DNA from 4 places in the Arthrobacter sp. MYb221 genome. Region 1 is predicted to be linked to each of the others. Evidence: riboswitches for the same ligand, from Rfam matches in the RefSeq annotation. Region 1 holds a riboswitch; each other region holds the start of a gene.

The links. Region 1 has a riboswitch for S-adenosylmethionine ahead of CQ015_RS12035 (hypothetical protein). Riboswitches for the same ligand answer to the same signal wherever they lie in the genome.
Region 2: linked by a shared signal. The riboswitch ahead of CQ015_RS08545 (ABC transporter substrate-binding protein) and the one ahead of CQ015_RS12035 (hypothetical protein) in region 1 are both predicted to bind S-adenosylmethionine.
Region 3: linked by a shared signal. The riboswitch ahead of CQ015_RS03970 (bifunctional o-acetylhomoserine/o-acetylserine sulfhydrylase) and the one ahead of CQ015_RS12035 (hypothetical protein) in region 1 are both predicted to bind S-adenosylmethionine.
Region 4: linked by a shared signal. The riboswitch ahead of acs (acetate--CoA ligase) and the one ahead of CQ015_RS12035 (hypothetical protein) in region 1 are both predicted to bind S-adenosylmethionine.

The regions. Positions count from the first base shown of each region.
Region 1 is NZ_PCPW01000009.1:40,013-44,856, forward strand. Features, by position in the region: gene CQ015_RS12020 (DEAD/DEAH box helicase) at 1-919, opposite strand, end outside; gene CQ015_RS12025 (LOG family protein) at 1,058-2,185, shown strand; gene CQ015_RS12030 (VIT1/CCC1 family protein) at 2,254-3,357, opposite strand; gene CQ015_RS12035 (hypothetical protein) at 3,421-3,687, opposite strand; SAM riboswitch class IV at 3,706-3,818, opposite strand; gene CQ015_RS19010 (hypothetical protein) at 3,973-4,356, opposite strand; gene CQ015_RS12050 (DinB family protein) at 4,712-4,844, opposite strand, start outside.
Region 2 is NZ_PCPW01000005.1:196,783-201,626, reverse strand. Features, by position in the region: gene CQ015_RS08550 (ABC transporter permease) at 1-240, opposite strand, end outside; gene CQ015_RS08545 (ABC transporter substrate-binding protein) at 252-1,892, opposite strand; SAM riboswitch class I at 2,015-2,105, opposite strand; partial or broken gene CQ015_RS19330 (IS5/IS1182 family transposase) at 2,419-3,176, opposite strand; partial or broken gene CQ015_RS19325 (IS982 family transposase) at 3,122-3,329, shown strand; gene CQ015_RS08540 (ABC-F family ATP-binding cassette domain-containing protein) at 4,484-4,844, opposite strand, start outside.
Region 3 is NZ_PCPW01000002.1:330,042-334,885, reverse strand. Features, by position in the region: gene CQ015_RS03995 (copper homeostasis protein CutC) at 1-222, shown strand, start outside; gene CQ015_RS03990 (DeoR/GlpR family DNA-binding transcription regulator) at 235-1,038, shown strand; gene CQ015_RS03985 (CPBP family intramembrane glutamic endopeptidase) at 1,158-1,910, shown strand; gene CQ015_RS03980 (GNAT family acetyltransferase) at 1,968-2,375, shown strand; gene CQ015_RS03975 (VOC family protein) at 2,473-3,117, opposite strand; SAM riboswitch class IV at 3,291-3,408, shown strand; gene CQ015_RS03970 (bifunctional o-acetylhomoserine/o-acetylserine sulfhydrylase) at 3,500-4,843, shown strand.
Region 4 is NZ_PCPW01000005.1:182,503-187,346, forward strand. Features, by position in the region: gene acs (acetate--CoA ligase) at 1-1,336, opposite strand, end outside; SAM riboswitch class I at 1,487-1,594, opposite strand; SAM riboswitch class I at 1,860-1,960, shown strand; gene CQ015_RS08495 (acyl-CoA dehydrogenase) at 1,977-3,311, shown strand; gene CQ015_RS08500 (LLM class flavin-dependent oxidoreductase) at 3,376-4,779, shown strand.

The DNA.
Region 1 (4,844 bases):
CAATGTTCAAGTGTCCAGCCACGGTGAGCGATTTGTCCTGGCCGAGGTCGGCGAGCAACTCAAATCTGGACTGGCGGTCAATATTCACGCTGGTCTCATTGCGGGTGCTAATCAGCTCGATGCCAAGATCTTGAGCTTCGCCAAGCATTGGCCACAGCAGATCCGAGGCATACTCATCGAGGAACAGCCAGTCTTCGTCGACCTTAAACTGCAGCTGAGTGTTGCTTCGAGCTAGCGCAGCAAAACGGGTGAACCAATGGTGCTGATTGCGCAGCATATTCCAGCCGTAAGTCTTGAACGCTATGGTAGTCCAGCGCAGTTGTCCACGAACCCAGCGTCCCTCGGAATTGCGCACCATGGGGCGGACGCCCAAACGGAAGCGTTTGTTGCGCGTGGGGTGGGGGACCGCTCCCGAAGGCATCCACTGCTGTTGCTGGGAGGTATTTTTCGAATCAAAGACCATGAACTGCAAGGCCATGGCCACGACCGGGTCATTTGGGGACCCTAAGAGTCCGTCTGCGGGCCCCGGCTCGGGTTCTTCAAACCAGGTGTTCACTTGCTGGGACCAAGCGGCAACGGTCTTTTGCTCTTGGACGACCGCCGGGCGGGGCAGCTTTGCGATCTTATTGGCGGTGAGGGACAGCGCCGCGATATGTGGGCAGATCGAGCCTTTGTCGCAGCTGCAGGCCGAAACGTCGATGGACCAACCCGAAGCGCTGCGAATTACCGTGAGAGTGGGTGAGAACTTCTGACCATCTTCGAGGACGGTACCCGAGATGACACTCGAGGTTTCGTCAAAGGCGACCTCAGTCACTGATTCGTCGTTCTTGGCAAGTTGTTGCCCGAAGAAGAATGGAACGTCACCCAGGTACGCCAGTAGGTGCCTTGCGTCAATGAGTGGTGGCACAGAATCAGTCATCCTCTCATCGTTTCACGTTCGGGGCGTAGGTGAAAGTTGAGGACGCTAACTGTGAATAATCACTTGTGTTCAAGGTAGCGTAGGTGCATGTCTCATGTGTGGCCCCACCTCCCCGCCCGAGCGGTCAATATCACCACAGTGATTGAGTTCGACAGGCTCGCCGCCGAAGCCATGGAAACCCAAGCATCGCTTGCCCGAAACTGGCGCGTACACCGGGTTGATCTTCAAGCTCGGGACGCGGTCTTAGGCGCTTTGGACCTTGCCGACTGCCTTTTTATTGATTGCGTCTACTCCAAGGCCGGACGTTCGCTCGTGGAAGCAACCGGCGGGCTATGCATGAGTACCGGAGCGCAACTGCCCTTCAATATTTCCGAACGTGAGCTCTATTCCCCGCTAGAGCTCTACGCGGGGATCAAGGAAGCGCCCTACTCGCAGGTGCTCGACGCGCAGATCTATACCTATTCGCAAGCAAATTCACCGGCGGAATTTTCTACCGATGACAGCACGATGGCAACGACTTTGCATGATCACCATATTGGCCAGGCCATGTTGAATGCTGTTTACGACGGGGTATTTGCCGAGACACCCATGATCGGGATCATGGGTGGGCACGCGGTAGCACGTGGCACGAAAGAATTCGCCGATGCAGTACGGCTCGGTGCAATGCTGACCGGTCGAGGCTATTCGATTGTTACCGGTGGGGGACCAGGGGCCATGGAAGCGGCTAACGCCGGCGCGTGGCTTGCAGACTATGACGAAACGGCTATCGGTAGAGCCGTGGATATCCTCGCACAAGCTCCGGACGCGATCCGTCATCGGACTGCCTGGGCGCGTGCGGCATTGCGAGTGCGTGAAGAATTCCCCAGCACGAAAAGTTCAATGGGCGTACCCACCTGGTTTTATGGCCATGAGCCACCGAACCTGTTCGCCACGCATATAGCAAAGTTTTTCACGAACTCGATTCGCGAAGCCATCCTGCTCGAACAGGCAAATGGCGGAATCATTGTGCTTCCCGGTGCAGCCGGGACAGTCCAGGAAATATTCCAAGACGCCTGCGAAAACTACTACGCGACTGGCGCTCGCGTAGCTCCCATTGTGTTGGTGGGCCGCGAGCATTGGACCCGGAAGCTTCCAGTCTGGCCCTTGCTGCAGGCGCTTGCCGCCGGGAGGGCCATGGAAAGCAGGATAGCTTTGGTGGACTCGGTGCAAGAAGCTGTCGAATTCATTGAAACAATGACTCCATTGCGGCGCCGCACGCGGTTCTAATAACGAGACCGGCCGTTGCCCCACGACGCATCATGTTGGGGCAACGGCCAGTAGTCTGCTTCTTGGAGCTAAGCCACGGTGGTGCCGAAGAGCAAACCCAAGCAGTAGGTTACAGCGGCCGCACCCAAGCCAATGGCCAGCTGACGGATGCCGCGTTTGAGCGGGGACGCGCCGGATAGCAGGCCAACGACGCCGCCGGTGAGCAGCAACGCGATGCTGACTAAAGCGACTGCCACGCTCACCGCAGCTAGCCCGGTGAGCCCGAAGATGTAAGGCAGGATCGGAATAACTGCGCCGGAAGCGAAGAACATGAACGAAGAAATGGCGGCTCCCGGTGCCGAACCTAGCTCCTCATGTTCGCGTTCCAGCTCCGCGCTGCGAACTTCTGGATGGAGCGAGAAGGAGGGGTTGCAATCGCAGGTAAACAGCCCCATGCGTTCTGCCGCGCGGTGTTCGGCATCCTCATTGTTCATGCCACGTGCCTTGTAGATCAAGACCAATTCGTTGGCATCTAGATCGAGGTCGCGGGCGGCAGAAAGCGTGACCTGGGTAGGGCGCGACGCGGTGAGAAGCTCACGTTGGGAACGGACTGACACGAATTCCCCGGCAGCCATGGACAGCGCGCCAGCCAGCAGGCCGGCAATTCCGGAGAAGAGCACGAGGGACGAGGCCACACCGGTGGCCCCGATGCCCATGACCAGGGCTAGATTTGAGACCAGACCGTCATTCGCCCCGAATACTGCGGCTCGGAAGTTGCCGGACAACCGGGACCGACCGGCCGTAGCCAAAGCACGAATGACTTCCTCATGCACCTGCTCGTCCGCCGCCATTTGCGGAGCGGCGTCCTGATCGGTGGCGTAGGGAGAGTTGCCTTCGGCGCGTTGGGCCAGCGCCAAGACAAACACCGAACCGAAATGACGGGCCATGAAACGCAACATTGTGCGCCGCATGGACGGGCGGACCGGGCGTACATGTTCGCCGAGCTTGGTTCGCCAGTAATTTTCGTGGCGTTCTTCCGCTTCGGCTAGCCCACGGAGAATTTGGCGTTCTTGTCCGGTGCGCTTTTCGGCAAGTTCACGGTAGATCGCGCCTTCGGCGACCTCATCGGCCATGTACTGGCGCCAGCGGCGGATCTGCGCCTTGGTTGGTTCGGGAGTTGAGGTTTGGGCCATCACGGGGATGCGTCTCCTGCGGCAGATTGGATCATGTTCACGGGCAGATGATCCGGATTAGGTTCAACCCCCTAGTTTAGTGAGCGATTCAAGCACTGGGAATTTGGCAAGACTAAATACGTGGGCGGTGCCAGCGTTTTGCCCCCGAACTGCCACGAATACCGAAAGTTCCTCGCGCTGACTATCGAAGCTCGGCGGACCCACGGTTCTGGCTAGCAAACGGGTGAGCAGGTGCGGGTCCGTGACGTAATAGCTGACCCAGACCCCGCGAAGCGGAAACTGCACCTGGCCGGTTTGCAGGTCGATAATGGGAAGGACGTTTAAAGCCATAACTATCGTGGACCCTTAAAAGAGCTCTTGCCCGTAGCCGATTGGCGTACGGACCGCTTCTTCATCCGAACCACCCATGAACCTGGGGTTGGTGTGCGGCCAGTCGGAGCTTGGCGCCGCATCTCGTGAAGCAACACCACGATGTTACACCGGTGCGCCATCCGGCCGCGTAGTGAAACGTCATACGCAGCTCTCGCGGGTCTCATGGTGCACGGCCCCGTGCCGATTAGGATTCTGCGCTCGCCGACGGTGCAGATTGCTGGCCGGGGCCCTGCCCATCCGGCATTACCGGTGATTCTCCTGCCGACCCGCCGTCGTTGCCGGGGCCACCGCCAGGCATGCCCCGCCGCGGGGTTTGGCCCAGGGGTCGACCTCGACTTCGAGCTTTACGGCGTAACCGGAGGTGATTTCGCCGCAGGTGACGCCCTTCAGATTAGTTGCCGACCGCTCGCGACCGGTCGCTGCATGCACCGCATTACGGGCCTCTTGGGGCAGCGCTGCCTTTGAGTTGGCGATAGCGTTGGCCGAATCGGTGAACGAGTTCTGGGGCCGGGCAATCTTCGAGGTGGATATGCGGCCAGCGTCCGGCGTAATACGCGGGGAAGATGCTGGTGAAGCGCACGATGCCGTTCGCGTCTGTGAGCTGTACGCCGCGCAGGTAATTCTCATTCTGCAATCCTGAGAAGGACAACGAGTTTTCCCCGGCACGGTTGCATTGCCTGAGATCCCGGAGTCTACCGGAGCGCATGCTGCGAGGGTGAAAGTCACGGCCAAGTCCCAAGCCTGCCAGCTCCTTACAGCGATCAACCAGAGTTCCATCGTCGCAGGCGAGGCCTTGGCCTTCGAGATCTTCAGGCGTGCGGGGAAGGGAAGGGGATCCGAATCATTTGCGTGGTGAGGATTTCAAAGCTGGTGCTCTAGCCGCTGGGCTCGGATGAGGCCATCCGAGCTGGTGCGAGCTTATGCGAGCACTTTGAGGCGGTGCCCGGCTAGGGGTTTGAGCGAGCTTTAACCAAGACCGGTGTTAGGACTGCTCGGCGATTCGCTGCAGGGTGGAGCGCTGTTGCTTCCATTGCTCAGCGCTAAAGCCGGGGATATTTCTCGCCTGTTCACGCAGTCCTACCTGTCCGTCGAGAAGCTCTCGGACGATATCAAGA
Region 2 (4,844 bases), on a different contig from region 1:
GCCCAGGTCTCCGGTCAGCAGCGCACCGAGCTGGGTGAAGTACTGCACGATCAGCGGCTGGTCATAGCCGTAGTAGGCCTTCATCTGCGCGATCGTTGCCGGATCCGCAGACGAGTCTGCGGAGAGGAAGATCGTGACCGGGTCGTTCGGCAGGGCCTGCACCGCGAGGAAGACCGCGGTGTAGGCCAGCAGGATCACCAGCAGTGCCTGACCGATGCGTTGTGCGATGTATCCACCCATGTTGAGTTCCTTTAGCCGTTGCTCTTCCAGGCGCCCTGGAAGATTGGTGCGGTGCCGGAGGTGAAGTCGATGTGCGCGTCCTTGTTGGCGCCGTACACCTGCACTTCGTCCCACAACACGAGGGTCAATGCCTTGTCCAGAACCAGCGCGCGCTGCTCCTCGCCGATGAGCTCCAGATGCTCTTCTTCGGTGGTCGCCGCCTGCTCGCGGGTGAACAATTCGTTCAGTTCCTTGTCGGCGTTCAGCGTCTGGTTATTTGTCGCCGGCGCGTAGACCGGCCCCAGGCCGCCGTAGGCGAACTGGCGGGTTCCGAAGAATTCGATCTGGTCATCGACCATGGCGTTGGTCAAAAATGAATTGTCCGCAGCACGGTTGACCAGCTGCACTCCGATCTCCCGCCATTGCTGTTCGATCAGCTCGAAGGCCGGCTTGATGACCACGGAGTTATTCGAGCTGGCCACCGTGATTTCAAGCTTCTTGCCGTCCTTCTCACGGATCCCGTCCGCACCAACGCTCCAGCCCGCTTCTTCAAGCAAGGCCTTGGACTTCTCCGGGTCATAGCCGAGCTCGGCAGACAGATCCACGAAGCCCGGTGCCTGGTGGTTGAGGATCGACCCTGCGAGCACATAGCTGTCCGAGAGGACCGTGTCCTTCAGCGCCTGGCGGTCGATTCCCACCTGCAACGCCTGGCGCACCTTGGTCTCGGCCAGCTTGCCCGAACCGATTCGAATCGCGGCATGGTTGGTAGTCAGGTCCACGCCTTGGGCGGCGAAGATCTGCCCGCCTCCGGCACTGAGCACCTCTTCGTCAACGGGCTGCAGTCCGCGGACCAAATCGACCTGGCCGGACTGCGCCGCGCCGGCCCGGTGGGCAACTTCTGGCAGGTACTTGACGACCAGTTGTTCAAGGTATGCGTCACCCTGGTTTGCTGCGGTTTCCGGGGCCCAGGCGTAGTCATCGCGGCTGGTGAAGATGACTTCTTCATCTGGCTTTTCGGACTCGAAGACGAACGGTCCGGAACCGACGATCTGCGATATTGCGGTTTGCCCTGCATTGTCCAGTTCCAGTGTGCCCGGGGATACCAGCCCGGCGGTCACCGAGGAGGTGGAGCGCAGGAAGTTCGCATCCGGGCGCTTCAGGGTCACCTTGACCTGGTTCTCGCCGACGACCTCGGAGCTCTTGTAGGCTGAAAAGTCGACGTTCGGTTGAATCTGCGCGGATTTCACGCCTAAGCCCAGCGCGTCCAGATTTTTCTTGACCGCTTCGGCATCCAGGGCCGTGCCGTCCGAGAATGTGACGCCATCACGAATGGTGAAGGTGAATTCGGTCTGTGCCTTATTGGCGGTGAACTCGGAGGCGATCCAGCCTACGAGCTTGCCGGATTCGGTATCAAAATAGGTCAACCGGTCCAGCACCGAGTTCAGCACATTCGCCTTCTCGTAGAAGCGAGCGGCCTGGGTCTGCCAGTTGTTGATCGGGGTTACCTCGGCAAAGGTGAACGTTCCTCCCTCTACCGGGGCGCCTGCTTCCGCGGAAGCTGCCGGCTCGGAGCTCTCCGCGGTGGATGCGCTGTTGCCGCCACAGGCGGTCAGCGAAAGACCTAGAACTGCGAGTAGTGCTGCGGCCTTCAGGCTCAGTGGTGTGTTGCGCATTTTCTGGTGTTCCTCTCGGTAATTTCCCGAGGATTACGCCGAAATCCCGATCCTGCCGCGGTATTGCGGGGCGGGAAGAAGGCAGACTTCTCCCCTGTGCGGACCGTTGCGAAATCTAGCAATCTCCATCGGTCCTGGCCTTAGCACCGCTCCCTGCCGGGATGGTTGCTGCAACGTCAACGAGCCAGGTCTCTCGGTCGCTCTGGATGGTTATCATTCGGTGTCTTTGCCGAACAATTTAAGTCTGCGCGCGCAGGTGCGGTGTGACCAACCATGACGTTATATACGCGTCACGAAGTCATCCCAATACACACTTTGGGGCAAAAACAGGCCCTGAAGCCGGTCACGAAACGTCATAAGTCAGTTCATGACGCTGCTGACTAACAAATTTTGCTATCTGCTGCATAAATTGAATATAATCTCGAATTTCCTAAGGTGGAGACTGCGCCAATAGAAAGCCCCCGACATGAAGGCCTTGAATCTCACCGGCGCGCTATCCCCGCTGAACTTTTCAGTCTGCGGATAGCTATGATGCCGTTTGCCAAGTTGAACATCGCGTCAATATTATAGATTTTCGTACCGTACCAATTGCTCTTTTGAAGCCGCGATTGGGCAACGAGTTGGTTCGCTCCACGTCCCAACATATTCGCGCTCACAGTGGTGCACCTTTGGTGCTGTTCACTGCGTTGAAGTCTAGCTCGGTGAGTAGCTCCCAAGTGCTCTTGCTGTCGTAGACGGCATCCAGATGCACGGTGATTTGGGATGGGAGGAGATAACCGAAACGGCTAAGTCGTTCGAGGTGGGACGAATTAGCGGTGAACCGTGGCGGCTGGCCCGTCTATGACTCATCCGCTGGGGATACCTTGGCCGCCAGTTAGCAGTGAGCGTTTGGCGGCTCACCTCCCCCTGCCTATTGGGGTGACCATCCGACCGCTTCGCCTCCGCAGGGTGTTTTGACCTAGCATCCCTCGACAACTATATTCTCTAGGACCAGTCCGGTTATTCGGTCGTAGCCTTCGAGACAGAGTTGTTCGAGGTTCAGGAAGATGCCTGCCGGTACTGATCCAATCGTCGCGTAGGCGTCGGATGGTGGTTGCGGAGCAAGTTGTGTCGTCGATTTTCTCGTAGGCGGCTCCGAGGACGAGCACCTGGATGAATTTGCTGAAGTCGAGTTCGTCGTTGAAGCGTGTGCGGTGGCATCCCCAAAGGTGCATGCTTTTGCCTTTTAGGGAAGAGGGCGCTGGGTTGACTCCGTAGGGGACTACTTTTCGGGGACCCAACCAAAAGGACAGACCGGACTGGAACGACATGGTGAACGGAGCATCGAGTGGTTGATGTCGAAGAGGGGCCAATCTGCTGGCGATGGCCGCGGGGATCTGGCATAACTGGAAGATTAATGACCCACACAAGCGCTCGTTGCTTGCTTATGATCATTGAGTTTTGCACGGGGCGGAAATTAGGAATTAATCAACTTGGTGTCCGTCGCACAGCTGCTGGTCAAGTTTCTGATACTCGCCGCGCTGCGCCGGTCCTTCGGATAGGCACATGCTTGCGCTGGGCCAAGGACATCATGGCTACTTTGGCCGCGCATGGTTAGCAGACGTATTTGGAGCACGAGTGTATCGAAATACTAAGTATTGAGATCCTCTATCCACAAAGTCATGAGATTCCGTGTCTACGAAGAGACGAGATTCCACATCCGATCTCCGCACAGGTGCTACCAAATACGTCTGCTAAAAACGGTGCAATCTATGATCGCATCCGGGAAGGAGGTTCCGATAGCATGTTACCCGAGTTAGTGTTGATGGTAGCCGACACCCGGGCCGCTAGAGAAGCGATCCGGGTGCGTGTGGAGGCACTCGTCGATCCTCAGGGTGGGGATCCATAGCGAATCTAATATCCTCACCGAAGTCAGTGGCAAGCACTTCGCGACCGCCTGATGTCCCCACCGCGCCACGTACCCAGGCTTAACACCGGTGACGTAGAGATCTGACACATCAATTCGTAGGGTCCATTTCTCGTGGAAGGGAAACCATAGCCTCAACCGAGCCTTGTACCAGTCCGCATTCGCGTCGCTCGAATTCGAATACTTTGGTTCCAGAGCGCATTTCGACGAGAAACGCGGCGGGCTAGAAACAAAATCAAGCGGTGATCGCGGTGGCGCGCCACCGGCACAACATTATCTTCACCATGCTGAGTGCCGACACCTACTACGGAGCACCTTCCACGCGCGCTGAACTGAGCAGAATTCCTGCCGCGCACTCAGTCCAGTCCGAAGTACTTGACCCGGACTGCTGCACAGCGCCCAGATTTCCCGGTGCTAGTTTTCTATGAAGTTCGCGAATGCCCGTTGCGAAAAAATAATCATACACCCCTTCTGGAACTCTCTTCTCGCTTGCGTGCAGCAAAATCAAGAACGCGTTCAGCCGGTGTTTAGATAGTCAGAATCCGAAGAGCTTTCTACGTGTCTCTGTCCACCAAAACATCACTGGTCGAAAGAGAGCCGCAATCGTCTAGAAATGAATTAGCGACGAGAATCTCTACGATCTTTCACAAGGCCCCAGCCAGTAACGTTGCTTGTCTCTGGTCGTCTACTCGTGCCAGATCGGATCCCGCGGTTCAGACACCATTCCGTTAGATGCAAAGTGAACGAAGCGGTCGAAGGTGCGCGCAAACCATCGATCATGTGTCACCGCGACAACAACACCATCGAAAGCCAGTATGGCTTTCTGGAGTGCTTCCGCCGATACAAGATCAAGGTTGTCTGTGGGTTCGTCAAGGAGCAAAACATTGCTCCCGCCAGCTTCTAGGAGGAGCACTTGCAACCTTGCCTGTTGGCCGCCTGATAGTTTATCGAACGGGAGTTCAGCCACGGCGCCGATACCGTATCTGGAAAGCATCGACATAGCAGTTCCAAACTCACGTCCCCCCGAGTCGGGCGACGAGCATTCT
Region 3 (4,844 bases), on a different contig from region 1:
GGTGAAGGGCTACCCATGATCAAACGCATGGTGCAGCGTGCCGAAGGAAGAATTGAAATCATGTCCGGTGGTGGCATGAAGCCACGGGACGTGCGTGCGGCTTATGCCACAGGCATAGCGGCAGTTCATTTCTCCGCCAAAACACCTTATGCGCAGAGCCTGGCCGTTGATGAACAACAGGTTAGAGAACTACGCAATTTACTTGATGATTTGCACTATTAGAGAGCTGGATCCATGAAACGCGAGGAACGCCTGAACCATATCCTCGACCTCCTGGCTAGCAATGGCCAGATTGATGTCGAGCAGATTGTTCAGCAGCTGGAAATCTCGCCTGCGACTGCACGACGGGACCTGGACTCGCTGTCCAATGCCTCGCTTCTCACTCGAACCCACGGTGGAGCAGTCTCAAACACGGTCGCCTATGACCTTCCCTCGCGGTATCAGCGTGAAGACCATGACGAACGCAAACTTCAGATCGCAAGGCTCGCCGCTGGCATGGTTGAAGCCGATACCGTGGTCGGACTTTCTGGGGGCACTACCACTAAAGCAATAGCCATTGAACTGGGCATGCGCCAGGATCTAGTGGGGGAGCCCGGTCGTATCACCCTCACCGTAGTTACCAACGCAGTCAATATCGCCTCTTTGCTCGCCGTGCGCCCGCACATTCGCGTTATGGTCACCGGTGGGGTGCTCAACGAGCGCTCCTACGAGCTTGTCGGCCCGCTAGCGCAAAATTCGCTTGGCAAAATCACACTCGATATGGCTTTTGTAGGCATCAATGCGCTGGAACCGAGCATCGGAGCGATGGTCAGCGATGAGATGGAAGCAGCAGTCAACGAATTGATGATCAACCAGTCTCGTAGGAGCTACCTGGTGGCAGATGCTTCGAAGATCGGAGGGCATTCCTTCGTGATCTTAGATCGCGAAAACCTCACCGGTCTGATCACCGACGATCAGATCACGGACGAGCAACGGGAGGCCCTTGCCATGGCAGGGATCCCGGTCATCACCAAAACGGGAATGTCTGCGGCACAGTAAGTGCATCGGGCCAACGCTGCAGCATGGTCAGGCGCTGCAGTATGATCCGCTCGGACTCCTTGCTCAGCCGCAGCACAGCAGTCGAAGTCTATGATCGATATGTGACTGGTGAAAAGACATTGACGACGAGCGGCACTCGCATCCTGAAGATTGAGATTTTCCTCGTTCTAGGGCTCTCACTCGGACAGAGCGCCGTGTATTCGCTTATCAGCTTTGCCGACAAGGCGACTCGTGCGCCACTGCGCGAGCAGACCACATCCATGAACAATCCGTTGAACACGCGAGAATACTTTGACCTGGCGTACCAGCTCCTGGATATCCTTTTCGCCCTGCTCCCGGTGGCCCTCGCGCTCTATTTCATGCATCGAACGCTCGGACGAAGCATCAGGGACATAGGCTTCGATTTCCGTCGTCCTGGCAAGGATGCGCTGCTCGGGGTGTGCTTGTTTCTCGTCATGGGAATCGGCACGCTAGGCGTATATGCAGCGGGTCGAGCATTCGGCATCACCACAGCGCTGGCCACGGCAAATCTCGCAGACTACTGGTGGAGTGTGCCGGTGCTGGTCCTTTCAGCGGTACGCCATGCAGTACTGGAGGAAGTCGTGATGTTGGCTTTCCTCTTCGGCTACGGCAAGAGACTCAATCTTGGACCCTGGGTGCTGATTCTCGGTTCGGCCCTGCTGCGCGGAAGCTATCATCTGTACCAAGGGGCCGGACCGATGATCGGCAACTTCGCCATGGGTGTGGTCTTTGGCTGGCTCTATCATAAATACGGTCGCGTCATGCCCCTGGTCATCGCACATTTCCTGCTGGATGCCGTTGGTTTTGTAGGCTTCTTGCTCATCGGCCCGGCCATCGGCATTGGTGCCTGAGCACTTTCCAGATTCACGATGGCCCAATTTCGGAGTGCTTTTAGCAGGGGAGTGAAAATGCAGATTAGCGAGCTTCAGATGAATGGCCTTGCCGAGGTGGTCGCACTCTGGCAACGGGTGGAACTCACCCGGCCTTGGAATGATCCGCTGGCCGATGCGGAACAAGCGCTACGCAACGAGTCATCCACAATTCTTGTGGGGCACCGCGACGGAGCGCTGCTTGCCTCCGCGATGGTTGGTTTTGATGGTCACCGCGGGTGGCTGTACTACGTTGCGGTCCGTCCCGAGAGCCAGGGCCAAGGACTGGGCCAACAGATCGTTGGCGCGGCCACCGATTGGTTGCGCCGACGTTCGGTGCCCAAGGTGCAGCTGATGGTTCGCTCCGAGAACTCGCAGGTCATTCGATTCTACGAGCAGCAAGGCTACGAAACCCAAGACATTGTGGTTTTGGGCAAGCGGCTATAGGCAGAGCAGAGCCTTGCCAGTTTGAGCGCACAACTGGCATTAAAGAAGAGTAGGTGGGGGCGCCATTGCCCCCACCTACCTTCGTGCGTACCTTGTCTTACAGCACCACGGTACCGTTATCGGTTTCGAAAGTTACAGACAAGATGCCCGGGGTCCCGTTGGGTGCTTCATACTCCATGCTCACCGCACCGAGATTCACGTTTTCTGGCTGCCCCAGCCAATCAAGGACTCGGTCGCGTGAACCGGCAATGGCAATGCTCTGGATCTGGCCAGCGGGATCCAGCGCACGGGAAGGGTGCAAGTCTTCGGTGCCGGCGTCCCAGCGCAACAAGTATGGAACCTGCGGGTCCGCGATCAGACCCTTGATGCCAATCTGCTGCCAGGTGAGTTCGCGGCCGTCAGGGAACTTGCGGTTACCCGGAACCGATTTGCGTCCCAGGCGCTCTTCTGCGCTTGAGAGATCCTCAACTGAAACACACCATCCCATCCATCCGCCGCCCAGCTCGGAACGGGCACGGACCGCCTGCCCAAACGGTGCCTTGTCGCTAGCGGGGTGGTTCAGAACTTCAACTACTTCTAGGTATTGGTCATGCTTGAGCGGGAAAATTACATTGCGAGTTCCGAATCGCGGATGCACGCCTCCCTTGACGAATTCCAAGCCCAAAGCCTCGGAGATTCTTTCGGCGGTTGGCATGAGCCCGTCCGGGCCACATGCGTACGTAACGTGATCTAGCCTCATCATGTGCCCATCATGTCACTATGTGATTCAAGTCTCGACTTAGGCTACCCTAACTGGCAAACTGGCGATCGAACGCTCTGCATAAATTGCGTTATAAAAGTGCAATATGACCGATTGCGTCACTTTGAGCCACTTCATATTGCCAAGATCTTCGGTTGTCCGGCAGACTTGTGTCAGGTCATGAGTCCCAGTAACAAGCCCCGGCTTACTGGGCGGCAACCCTCCTCCGCGGTGGGGTGCCCCGGGTGAAGACCTGGCCCTCGGCACAAACTGTGTCTAGGACAAGCGCGGGTTACCCCCTGGAAAGTACCTCGACGAGGAGCTTCCTGTCGGTGTGTTTTTTAGTGGTGTACCCCCATAGTCAACAAGCTATATGGAGGAAACCATGAGTAACAACTGGTCATTTGAGACGCGTCAGATCCACTCCGGACAACAGCCCGACCCGGTTACCGGAGCGCGTGCCTTGCCGATCTATCAGACGTCTTCGTTCGTCTTCCCCAGCGCAGAGAGCGCGGCCGCGCGCTTCGCCTTGCAGGAGCTGGAGCCGATCTACACTCGCATTGGAAATCCAACCCAGGAAGCCGTCGAAAACCGCATTGCCGACCTCGAAGGCGGTGTCGGCGCACTGTTGCTCGCCTCCGGGCAGGCGGCCACCACCTTCGCCATCCTGAACCTGGCCCAGGCCGGCGACCACCTCGTTGCCAGCCCAAGCCTGTATGGCGGAACGCAGAACCTGTTCAAGCACACGTTGCGCAAGCTCGGCATCCAGGTCACCTTCGTGGCCGATCCGGATAACCTGGCGCAGTGGCGCGAGGCTGTGCAGCCAAATACCAAGGCGTTCTTCGGCGAGGTGGTCTCCAACCCGCGTCAGGACATCCTGGACATCGAGGGAATCTCGGAGATTGCCCACGAAGCCGGTGTTCCGTTGCTGGTGGACAACACCTTGGCCACCCCATACCTGATCCGTCCGATCGAGTGGGGCGCGGACATCGTCATCCATTCGGCCACCAAGTATCTCGGCGGGCACGGCACCGCCATTGCCGGCGTCATCGTGGATTCGGGGAAGTTCGACTTCGCCAAGGATCCGGAACGCTTCCCTGATTTCAACACCCCGGACGAGTCCTACAACGGTTTGGTGTTCGCCCGAGATCTGGGCGTCAACGGCATTCTCGGCGCAAACCTCGCCTACATCCTCAAGGCACGCGTGCAGTTGCTGCGCGACCTGGGCTCATCGGTGGCACCCTTCAACGCCTTCTTGATTGCCCAAGGGCTGGAAACCCTGTCGCTCCGCGTGGAACGCCACGTGCAGAATGCCAAGGAAGTCGCCGCCTGGCTTGAAGGCCATGAGCAAGTCGAGCTGGTCGCCTATGCCGGGTTGCCTTCCTCGCCATGGTTTGAGCGTGGCCAGAAATATGCGCCAAACGGTGTTGGGGCGGTCATCGCCTTTGACGTTGCCGGCGGCGCCGAAGCGGGCAAGGCATTCGTAGATGCCCTAGAACTCCATTCAAATGTGGCGAATATCGGCGACGTTCGCTCGCTGGTGATTCACCCCGCTTCGACCACCCATGCACAGCTGACCGAGGCGGAACGCCTGTCGGCCGGCGTGCGTCCGGGGCTCGTTCGGCTGAGCGTGGGGTTGGAGAACATCAAGGACATACTCGCTGACTTGCAACTTGGTTTTGCTGCGATCGCAGAGCCTGCTAACCAGGAATTGCAGGAAACCCTCTAGG
Region 4 (4,844 bases), on a different contig from region 1:
CGGCGTCCACGATGTCCACCGAAACGCCGGGCAGCGCCCGCGAAGCGCAGCCGGGCTTGAAGTGCTCGTCGGTAGGCAGCGGGGAGAGGACTGTCGCGCCGGACTCGGACTGCCACCAGGTATCGACCATCGGGATGCCGCCGGGGGTGCCGCGCCCCAGCTGAGCGCGCAGCCAGCGCCACGCCTCGGGGTTGACCGCCTCGCCCACGGTGCCGCCCACCCGAACCGAGGACAGGTCATAGTCGGCGGGAACCCCTTCGGGGAACCAGCCCATCAGCGAACGGACCAGGGTCGGCGCGGTGTAGTAGCTGGTGACCTTGTAGCGTTCGATGATCTCAAAGTGGCGGCCCGGGTGCGGTGCGTTGGGCACGCCCTCGTAGATCACCTGGGTGACGCCGTTGGCCAGCGGGCCGTAGATCTCGTAGGTGTGCGCGGTGACCCAAGCCAGATCTGCGGTGCACCAGTGCACGTCGCCCGCGCGCTGGGATTCGTCGGGGTTGCCGAACAGGAGATTGTGGCTGTACGCGGCCTGGGTCAGGTAACCGCCGGTGGTGTGCACCAGGCCCTTGGGCTGACCGGTGGTTCCGGAGGTGTACATGATGAACAGCGGCGTCTCGGCGTCAAAAGCCTGCGCCGCGTGCTCGGTGGACTGGGTTTCCACCGCCTCGTGCCACCACACGTCGCGTCCGGCGGTCCACGGGATCTCATCCCCGGTCCGGCGGATTACCAGAACCTTTTCGATGCTGTTTTCCCCGGATACCGCAAGGTCTGCGTTGGCCTTGACCGGAACCGAGGTGCCGCGGCGGAACTGGCCGTCGGTGGTGACCAGCAGCTTGGCCTTGGTGTCTTCCACCCGGAACTTCAACGCCTCCGCGGAGAAGCCGCCGAAGACCAGCGAATGGATCGCCCCGATGCGTGCACAGGCCAGGGTGATGACGATGGTTTCGATAAGCACCGGCAGGTAGATGACCACGCGGTCGCCCTTGGCCACGCCGAGCTCCTGCAGGGCGTTCGCCGCCTGGCTGACGCGCTCCTGGAGGTTCCGATAGGTCACCGCGATGCGGTCACCTGGCTCGCCCTCGAAGTAGAGGGCGACCTTTTCACCGTTGCCGGCTGCCACATGGCGGTCGGCGCAATTCACCGCGGCGTTGAGCTTGCCCCCCAGGTACCAGGAGATCTGCGGGCCGCGCTTGGCTTGTGCGTCTGCCGGGATGATCTGGCTGGTGGTGTGCCATGGGGTGTCCCAGTCAAGCAGGTTCGCCGCCTCGTCCCAGAACTCCTGGCGTGCCTCGGCGCTGGAGGGCTGATTTGTACTGGCCAATTCGGTGGTGGTCATTGCGGTCCTTGAAAAGTTTAGGGCGATTAATTTCGAGTCAGCGGAAGGCGCACTGAGCGTGTGGGTGCGCGGTACTTTATGGGAACGCCAAGAAAGTGCAATGTCGCATAGCGAGCCGTTGCGGGCAAGGCGAAATGAAAGCCATGATCATCTCCATCGTTCCTGGCGGTAGCACCGGTCACCGTTTGGTTTATTAACCGTGGGTGGTGGTTGCTGCGGCGTCACAGAGCCAGATCTCTTAGCCGCTCGGGATGGTTACACGACTATTACAGGCCTTCGAACGATTTCAATGCAAATCTTTCGTAACATGATAAATATTCGATAGATGCGTCACATCATCGTGATGTTTCGATTTTTATTTCACTAATCGCGTATTTGGCCGAAAAATCGCTAAACGCTAGGCATTGTGTTCGGCCGCGTTAGGCAAGTGCTGTCCTTGATGCATTTCAATCTCCATCCGTGCACGACGAAATGTGACTAACCGGGTTGAGGACGAAGTAGACCTCAGGCTACAAATGATTACGAACCATCCAGAGCGACCGAGAGATCTGGCTCGTCGACGTCGCAGCAACCACCCACCTAAATATTGGCGCGGGACGGTGCTACAGCCAGGACCGATGGAAAGAATTGAGGACTTTCGATGTCATTTGGCGATCCCGCTGGCGACTTTAATGCGCTCAGCGACCCGTCTATTGCGGGTAGCGCGGTGGAGCTTGACGACCTTCCACAGGAACTTCCTACCCGGCAGCTGCTGAAAATCACCCCGGGCCCCGGCGCTGACGAGCAGTATGAACGGCTTGCCGGCATTTTCCGTCCGGTGTTCGCACAGATCGCCGCCGGTGCAAGGGAACGCGACCGGCAGCGGATCCTGCCTTTCGAACAGGTTGGCTTGCTGAACCGTGAGCGCTTCGGTGCGCTGCGCCTGCCGGTTGCCGACGGCGGCCATGGGGCGCGCTTGAGCGATGTCTTCCGGTTGCTCATCGAATTAGCCGAGGCCGACTCGCATGTGGCTCAGCTATGGCGCGCGCATATTGCCTTCGTGGAAAATGCGGTGCGACTGAAAGATGCGCAGCTCCGTAGCAAATGGGTTGCCCGAATCAGCTCCGGGCAGATCGTGGGCAACGCCTACACCGAGGAAGGCGGCAACGCCCTCGGGTTGCTCAACACCAAGGTCACCGAGGAGGGGTCGCGCTGGCTGGTCAATGGGCGGAAGTTCTATTGCACCGGCACCATCTTCGCCGACTGGACCACCGTAGCGGTGGCGCACCCACAGCTCCCAGGGCGCCAGATCGCGGTAGTTTCCACCCAGCACAGCGGCGTGAAAATCCTCGATGACTGGGATGGTTTCGGCCAACAGCTCACCGGTACCGGCAGCACCGAATTCCACGAAGTTCCGGTGGACACCTTCATGCCGGAGGATCCCACGGATCCGGAAGCCGCGATCTTCCAACTCGTGCTCATGGCGGTACAGGCCGGAATCGGACGGGCGGCACTGAACGACCTGCGCTCCTCCGTGCAGGCGCGTACCCGCAGTTTCAGCACCGGCACCGGAGTTCCGGTGCACCGCGAACCGCAGGTCTTGCAGCTCGTCGGGGAGGTTTCCGCCGAAATCTTCGCCGCGGAGTCCGTGGTCATGGGCGCGGTGCTGGAGGTCGAGTCGGCCATGGCCGACGCGAACCTGAACGCCGAGGAGCGCTTTGCCGTGTGCGAACTGGCGGCAAACCGTGCCCAGACGATCGTGCAGCCGCTGGTCATCGGTGCGACCAGCAAGCTCTTCGACGCGCTGGGTGCATCTTCCACCCGCAATAGCTGCAATATGGACCGCCACTGGCGCAACGCCCGAACCATCGCGACGCACAATCCGGCGATCTACAAGGCGCGCATCGTGGGGGACTACGAGATCAACGGCGTGCAGCCCCAACGGCTGTCCGTCACCGGCACGGTAACCGGAGCAAACCGGTTCGCCGGCAGCTAGGCAACACTCCTCGAACACAGATTTTTAGACTTACCAGATTTCTTCTATGGATAGGGGCACACCAATGAGCGAGAACAAGCGCGAAATCCTTTTTAACGCCTTCGATATGAACTGCGTGGTGCACCAGTCGCCGGGCCTCTGGCGCCACCCGGATGACAAGGCGTCGACCTACAACACCCTTGGCTACTGGACCCACCTGGCCAAGGTGCTGGAAAAGGGCAAATTCGACGGGCTGTTCCTCGCCGACGTGCTGGGCACCTACGACGTCTACAAGGGCACCAACGAGACTCCGCTGCGCAGCGGAGCCCAGGCGCCGGTTAATGACCCGATGATGCTCGTCTCCGCGATGGCCGCGGTCACCGAGAACCTCGGCTTCGGCGTCACCGCCGGCACCGCCTATGAGCACCCTTATGCCTTCGCGCGCCGCCTGGCCACCCTGGACCACCTGACCAATGGCCGTGTCGGCTGGAATGTGGTCACCGGCTACCTGCCGTCGGCGGCCCGAAATATGGGCCAGGAAGACCAGATGGAGCACGACGAGCGCTACAACCACGCCGATGAGTACCTCGAAGTGGTCTACAAGCTGCTCGAAGGTTCGTGGGAAGAGGACGCGGTGCAGAACAACAAGGAATCCGGCGTCTACACCGACCATTCCAAAGTGCACCCGATCAATCACGAGGGCAAGTACTTCAAGGTTCCAGGCATCGCGATTACCGAGCCTTCCACCCAGCGTACCCCGGTGATTTACCAGGCCGGCGCCTCCAAGCGCGGGACCGAATTCGCCGCGTCGAACGCCGAAGCGATCTTCGTGAATTGCCCAACGCGAGATTTGCTCAAGGAAGCGGTCGCCAAAATTCGCGACGCTGCCGAAGCCGCCGGACGCGACCGCCACGACATCAAGATCTTCGCCATGCAGACCATCATCACCGGTGAAAGCTCTGAGCTGGCCCAGGCCAAGTTCGAGGACTACAGTTCCTACGTGGATATCGACGGCGCGCTGGCATTGCTTTCCGGTTGGACCGGCATCGACATGTCCGTCTACGGACCAGACGATGTCATCGGCGACGACGTGAAGTCCAACGCCATCCAGTCCTCGGTGGAAACCTTCAAGAAGGCCAGCGGGGATGACGGAAAGCCATGGACCATCCGCCAGTTGGCCGAATGGATCGGCGTGGGCGGATTCGGCCCGGTCTCCGTCGGTTCGGGTGCCGAGGTAGCCGAGAAACTCATCGACTGGGTGGACTACACCGACGTAGATGGCTTCAACCTCGCCTATGCGGTCACTCCAGGCACCTTCGAGGATGTCGTGGAATACGTGGTGCCAGAACTCCAGGCCCGCGGGGTCTACAAGACCGAATACACCGAGGGCTCGCTGCGCCACAAGCTGTTCGGCGCCGGGGACCGCGTGAAGGACACCCACCGCGCAGCCCAGTACAAGATCTCCAACCGATTGGCCACCAAGGCCTAGGTCCTTGTAGATCAAGCAATAGCGCAGAACCAGCGAGTCCCCGCGAAATGTTGAATTCCGCGGGG